DNA from 2 places in the Cupriavidus sp. UYPR2.512 genome. Region 2 is predicted to be linked to the other one. Evidence: riboswitches for the same ligand, from Rfam matches in the RefSeq annotation. Region 2 holds a riboswitch; the other holds the start of a gene.
The links. Region 2 has a riboswitch for glycine ahead of gcvT (glycine cleavage system aminomethyltransferase GcvT). Riboswitches for the same ligand answer to the same signal wherever they lie in the genome.
Positions count from the first base shown of each region.

Region 1 (3,406 bases), on a different contig from region 2:
GCGTCCTCGCCATTGCCGGGCGCAAAGGCGTTGGCGGGAATCACATACTGGTAGCCGCCGATATTGACCGGACCGCCCGACACCACATTGCCGCCGGCATCGCGCAGGTAACTGCCGGTGGCGCTGGAGCGGTCCTGCTGCCAGTAGGCGGCGGTGAACTGGGCCTGCAGCGTATTGGTGATGTCGTAGCCAAGCTTGAGCTTGAGCTGGTCCTGCACCGTGTGCGTGACGCCCTCGCTGTTCACGCCCATCACCACGCGGTCGCGGCCGGTCTGGTCCTGGTCGAAGTAGGCGCCGGAGACCGGCGTGTCCGCCGCGCCCGCGGGCCGGGTGGAGCGCGCCGCGGTATAGAAGCTCAGCGGCTGGCTCTTGCTGTCCTGCCGGTCCACGCTGACCAGCCACGAGAACGGCCCGACGCGGTCGCCCACATAGGCGTTGGCGTGGACCCCGTTGAAGTTGTCGTGCGTGCCGTACAGCCCGAAGCGCTGCGTGAACAGCTGCACACTGGCATCGCCCTCGAACTTCTGCGGCGTGCGCGTGGTGATCAGCACCGTCGCGCCCAGCGAGTTGCCGGGATACAGCGCCGAATACGGGCCGTACAGCACATCCATGCGCTCGATCTCGGCGCTGTTGACCAGCGACCAGCGCGGCGGGAAGCTGAAGTCCGAACCCAGCAGGTTGGACAGCAGCAGGCCGTCGGCATAGACCAGCCCCCGCGCCGACTGGCGCGAACTGGTGCTGCGCACCGAGATGATCGAGTTCATATCGCCGATGAAGCGCTTGCGTACGGCGAGGTTGGGCGCGTATTTGAGGGCGTCTTCCGTGTTCACCACATTGAAGTCGGCCATGCGGCGGCTGCTGATGCCGTAGGCTGGCGAGGGCGCGTTGGGCGGTATGGCCGGCGTCTCGCCGCGCTCTGACTTGGCCGAGACCACCACCTCCCGCAGCGGCGCGGGCGCGTCCACCGCCTGCGCGGCGGCAACAGCGGGGCCCATCAGCACCGCCGAAACGGCCAGCGCAATGCGATTTTTCTTCACCGGGAAACCTTCTTGTCGTCTTTTTGGCTCGCCCCACCTGAGCGCAGCATACGGCGCCTCTCCCCGAGAGCGAGCGCTGACATTTTATGGGGCATGGGGATGCAGGCCGATGCGACATAGCGACGCGGGCTGCCGGGCCATATTCGCCCATATCCGCGTTAACCCGTATATCCAATACAGGGCCTAGTCTCTAAATTGCCACGACTGGCCTCAAGCCAGCGTGATGCAGGGAGAGACTGCGCGCGGCGCCCGCCGCGGACAGCGCCGAAGGAGCAACCGCCCCGGAAACTCTCAGGCAAAAGGACCGGCATCACCAGTCAGTGCACTCTGAAGAATGCCGGACACTATCGTCCGCCGGCATACCGAAGGAGCAAGCGCGCCCCGCCCTCGCGGCCGGGTGTCGTGAATCTCTCAGGTCCAGAACAGAGGGGGCGTCCGCCACGCATATTGCGTCCGGGCTCCCACCATCGACGTTCCTGGAACCTGCAGATCATGAAATCAATCGCTGTCATCGGCGGTGGCATCACGGGTGTCACCACTGCCTACGCGCTGGCCCGGCGCGGATTCTCCGTCACGCTGTTCGAACGGCACCGCTATGCCGCCATGGAGACCTCGTTCGCCAACGGCGGCCAGTTGTCGGCCTCCAACGCCGAGGTCTGGACGCATTGGTCGACCATCGTCAAGGGCATGAAGTGGATGCTGCGCAACGACGCCCCGCTGCTGGTCAATCCCCGGCCGAACTGGCACAAGCTGTCCTGGTTCGCCGAGTTCATCGCAGCGATCCCCCACTACCGCCGCAACACCATCGAGACCGCGCGCCTGGCCATCGCGGCGCGTGAGCACCTGTTCGCCTGGGCGGCGCAGGAAGGCATTGATTTCGACCTGAAGAAGGAAGGCATTCTCCATATCTACCGCGACAAGGCCGGCTTCGAGCATGCCGGCCGGGTATCGGCGCTGCTGGCGCAGGGCGGACTGGAGCGGCGCGCCGTGACGCCCGGGGAGATGCGCGCGATCGAGCCGACGCTGGCCGGGTCGTACTACGGCGGCTACTTCACCGAGAGCGATTCCACCGGCGACATCCACAAGTTCACCAACGGCCTGGCGGCAGCCATCGATCGACTGGGCGTGCGCTGCCTGTACGGCCAGGACGTGCGGGCGGTGAAGACCGACGGCAGGCGCGCCACCGTGACGGTGCAGGACGGCGCCGACACGGCCACCTCCAGCTTCGACGGCGCCGTGATCTGCGCCGGCACCGCCAGCCGCGCGCTGGCCGCGGGGCTGGGCGACCGGGTCAACATCTATCCGGTCAAGGGCTATTCGATCACGGTCAACCTGACCGACGAAGCCAGCCGCGCCGCGGCACCGGTGGTAAGCCTGCTCGACGACGAAACCAAGCTGGTCACCAGCCGCCTGGGCGACGACCGCTTCCGCGTGGCCGGCACCGCCGAGTTCAACGGCTACAACCGCGATATCCGCGCCGACCGCATCCGCCCGCTGGTGGAATGGGTGCAGCAGTGCTTCCCTGGCGTCAGCACGCGCAGCGTGGTGCCTTGGGCGGGCTTGCGGCCGATGATGCCGGACATGCTGCCGCGCGTGGGGCGCGGGCGTGCGGCATGCATCTTCTACAACACCGGGCATGGGCACTTGGGGTGGACTTTGTCGGCGGTGACGGCGGATTTGGTGGCGGGGGTCGTTGACAAGGCGCTGGGAACCGCGCCGGCTGCGGTACCGGGCGCTGCCCTGGCACTGGGCCAGGCCTGATGTTGCGGGGGTAAAGGGCTCAGGTAAGTAAGCCGCACGCGCATTTTCAAGAGTCAGCGATTTCTGAATCAGCTGCATGGATTCAAACTTCGCCCGCGCCTGGAAATGCGACGTCTCTCATCGATTCCCCGGTACCGACAGGAAATACTGGTGGCGTCATCGGATCACCGATGATCGGGTGTGGAAAGCCCGGATGTTTAAGGTGGACAGGCGTTGCGCTTGTAACGTGCAACGCCTGTGTGCTCGCACGAACCAAGCTGGTTCCCTGGCGGGCCGGGCGAGGCAGCCGCAAGGCTGGCCGGTTCCCCACCTTAGACCGGTCTTTCCACCCTCGCTGTCTGGCCCGCCGCCCTCATGTGGAAATGAGTGGCGCGCATTCACTAGTGGGGAATCAATGACAACGATCGATGAAATGACCAACGAATGTCTGCAGCAGGTTCGCGCAGGAATTGACGGTGTTCTCGTACTCCTGGATCACGAAAGCGAACGCTCGGAGGGCTGCTTCAGCGCGCTTTGCCTGCTTGGCATGGTGAAGACGCAGCTTGATGGGCTGATGACTGAACGACAGCGGCTGCAATAGCAGCTCGCGGGTGTGACGGTGACTCTGC
Region 1 covers NZ_KB903175.1:11,668-15,073, forward strand. The annotation lists gene A3A5_RS0131740 (TonB-dependent receptor) at 1-1,037, opposite strand, end outside; glycine riboswitch at 1,255-1,354, shown strand; glycine riboswitch at 1,355-1,473, shown strand; gene A3A5_RS0131745 (D-amino acid dehydrogenase) at 1,485-2,798, shown strand; gene A3A5_RS0131750 (DUF1484 family protein) at 3,193-3,378, shown strand.
Region 1: another riboswitch for glycine. It lies ahead of A3A5_RS0131745 (D-amino acid dehydrogenase); the one in region 2 lies ahead of gcvT (glycine cleavage system aminomethyltransferase GcvT).

Region 2 (3,406 bases):
CCGCAGGATCTGCTCAAACAGCCGCGCCTGGTGGTTGCCGCGATACAGGATGGCGTAGTCGCGGAACTGCGCGCGGCGCTCGAACTTGTGCGCGGACAGGCGGAACACCACCGACTCGGCCTCGTGCTCCTCGTCGTTCATCGGGTGGATGGCGATGGGGTCGCCCATGCCGTGCTCGCTCCACAGTTTCTTGTCGAACAGCTTGGGGTTGTTGGCGATGACCGCGTTGGCCGCTTCCAGGATGCGCACCGTGGAGCGGTAGTTCTGCTCCAGCTTGATCACCTTCAGGTCCGGGAAATCGGTCTGCAGCCCGCGCAGGTTGTCCAGCGTGGCGCCGCGCCAGCCATAGATGGCCTGGTCGTCGTCGCCGACCGCGGTAAAGGCCGGCGCGCGCAGGTGCGAGCCGCCCGCCAGCAGCTTGAGCAACTGGTACTGGCAGGCGTTGGTGTCCTGGTATTCGTCGACCAGGAAGTAGCGCAGGCGGTTCTGCCACTTGAGTTGCACGGTTTCATTGCGCGCGAACAGCTCGGCGGGCAGGCGGATCAGGTCGTCGAAATCCACCGCCTGGTAGGCGTGCAGCGTGGCCACGTAGTTGCGGTAGACCAGCGCGGCCTGGTGCTCGTCGGCATTGGCGGCCTGCGCGATCGCTGCCTCCGGATCGACCATGCCGTTCTTCCACAGCGAGATCGTGCCCTGCACGCCGCGGATCAGCTTCTTGTCGGTGGTGCCCAGCTGCTCCTGGATCAGGCCGAAGCAGTCGTCCGAATCCATGATCGAAAACTGCGGCTTCAGGCCGACGTGTTCGGCCTCCATGCGCAGGATCTGCACCCCGAGCGAGTGGAAGGTACAGACCGTCAGCTGCTTGAGCGGGATGCGCTTGCCCTCGCGCGTTGTCTTGCCCTCCATCAGCTTGCCGATGCGCTCCTGCATCTCCTTGGCGGCCTTGTTGGTAAAGGTGACGGCGGCGATATGGCGCGGCTCGAAACCCTTGTCCTCGATCAGATGCGCAATCTTCTGCGTGATCACCCGGGTCTTGCCGGAGCCCGCCCCGGCCAGCACCAGGCAAGGGCCGTCCAGGTAGCGGACGGCTTCGGATTGGGCGGGGTTCAGGCCATGGGTCATGCGAGGGATGCGGTTGGAGGCAGCGAAATCAGCAGGAACAGCGGAAGGCCAGGCGGGACACGCCAGCACCCCAAAACGGGCGCGGCGGCAAAGCTGGCGATGTTAACACGCTGGCCGCGGCAGGTCAGTCAGCGCAAACCGCGTTGACGGGGCCGGTTGTGTCACCGGCGTAACACTTCGTAAAGGCCGGAGCCAATCGCGCAAGCCAACGCTCTAACTGATATGTCCCCGGCCTGCGCGGCGGGCTTGACATGCTTAAATCATCACATCGGAGCCAATAATGAAAACCCTGCAGACTTTGACCAAGGTGACCCTGATCGGTGTGACCGTCGCGGCCTTTGCCGGTTGCTCGGACATGACCCCGAAGCAACGTAACACCGCCATTGGCGCAGGCGCGGGTGCCGTGGGCGGCGCCATCCTCACCGAAGGCAGTGCGCTGGGTACGCTGGGTGGCGCGGCCGTGGGCGGCGTGATCGGTAACGTTGTCACTGACGACAAGAAGAAGTAAGCCAGGCCGCCGCAGGTACGGCAGGCTCCTCCTGGCTGGTTTGACAAAGGCCGGGGCCTCCCGTACATTGCGCGCATCCGACCGGGAGAGCGCGCATCGCCTGCGCCGCCGAAGGGGTATCACCCGAAAACTCTCAGGCACCACGGACCGATCGGATCGGCATGCAATATGCACACGATGCATGCCGCACTCTGGAGAGCGGCACCCGCCATTCGTGGCGAGCGTGCCCACCGAAGGGGCGCACGAGGACGGGGTCCGATCAGGATCCGCCTTGTAATCTCTCAGGTATCGAGGACAGAGGGGTCATCCGCCGCAGCGGATTGCTACGCCACATTCAGGCGCGGCGAGCGTTGCGGCGGATGGCCCTTTTTTGTTTTCGCCAACCGAGACTGCCCCGAGGATTCCATGACGCTCCAGGCCACGCCCCTCAACGCCATCCACCGCGCCCTCGGCGCCCGCATGGTTGATTTCGGCGGCTGGGACATGCCGGTCAATTACGGCTCCCAGATCGAAGAACACAATGCTGTGCGCACCGACGCCGGCATGTTCGACGTGTCGCACATGTGCGTGGTCGACCTCACCGGCGCCAATACCCGCAGCTTCCTGCGCGGCCTGCTGGCCAACAATGTCGACAAGCTGCAGACCCCGGGCAAGGCGCTCTACGCCTGCATGCTCGATGAGAAAGGCGGCGTGATCGACGACCTGATCGTCTACTTTTTTGCCGAGGACCGCTTCCGCCTGGTGGTCAATGCCAGCACCGCGCTGGGCGACATCGAATGGATCCGCGCGCGCAATGCCGCCACCGGCAGTGATGTGACCATCACGCCGCGCCGTGAAGATGTTGCGCCTGCTGGCGTGCAGCCTCTGGCCATCGTCGCCGTGCAGGGGCCCAACGCCCGCGCCAGGGTGTGGAGTACCTTCCCCTCGACCCAGCCTTCGGACACGCTCAAGCCCTTCAACGCCGCCGTGGTCCAGGACCCGGCCATCGGCGAGATCATGGTGGCCCGCACCGGCTACACCGGCGAAGACGGCTTCGAACTGGTGGTGCCGGCCGAGAACGTTGCCGCTGTCTGGGAAAAGCTGCATGCCGCCGGCGTGCGCCCGGCGGGCCTGGGCGCGCGCGACACCCTGCGCCTGGAAGCCGGCATGAACCTGTACGGCCAGGACATGGATATCAACACCTCGCCGCTGGATGCGGGCCTGGCCTGGACGGTGGACCTGCAAAGCGAGCGCGACTTCACCGGCAAGGCGGCGCTGGCCGCGGCCGGTTCGCGCCAGCAATTCCTCGGCCTGATCCTGCGCGACAAGGGCGGCGTCCTGCGCGCCCACCAGAAGGTGATCACCGCGGCCGGTGACGGTGAAATCACCAGCGGCACCTTCAGCCCGTCGCTGTCCCAGTCCATCGCCTTTGCCCGCCTGCCGAAGGGTGTCGCCGTGGGCGATACCGTGCAGGTGGAGATCCGCGACCGCAAACTCAACGCGACTGTGGTTAAACTGCCGTTTGTGCGTAATGGCAAGGCACTCGTGAGCTGAGGCTCATACCAACGGTCGCCCTCGCCTGCCGGCGCTTTTCGCTACTTGCGCCGGGCAGGCATCACCCAACAAGAAACAGATCTGTATCCGGAGAACCTTCATGAATTTCCCCGCTGACCTCAAATACACCGAGTCGCATGAGTGGGTACGCGTCGAAGCCGACGGCACGCTCACCATCGGCATCACCGACCACGCGCAGGATGCGCTGGGCGACATCGTCTTCCTGGAACTGCCCGAAGTGGG
Region 2 covers NZ_KB903142.1:7,910-11,315, forward strand. The annotation lists gene A3A5_RS0123550 (UvrD-helicase domain-containing protein) at 1-1,122, opposite strand, end outside; gene A3A5_RS0123555 (glycine zipper 2TM domain-containing protein) at 1,403-1,630, shown strand; glycine riboswitch at 1,703-1,790, shown strand; glycine riboswitch at 1,812-1,938, shown strand; gene gcvT (glycine cleavage system aminomethyltransferase GcvT) at 2,036-3,163, shown strand; gene gcvH (glycine cleavage system protein GcvH) at 3,264-3,406, shown strand, end outside.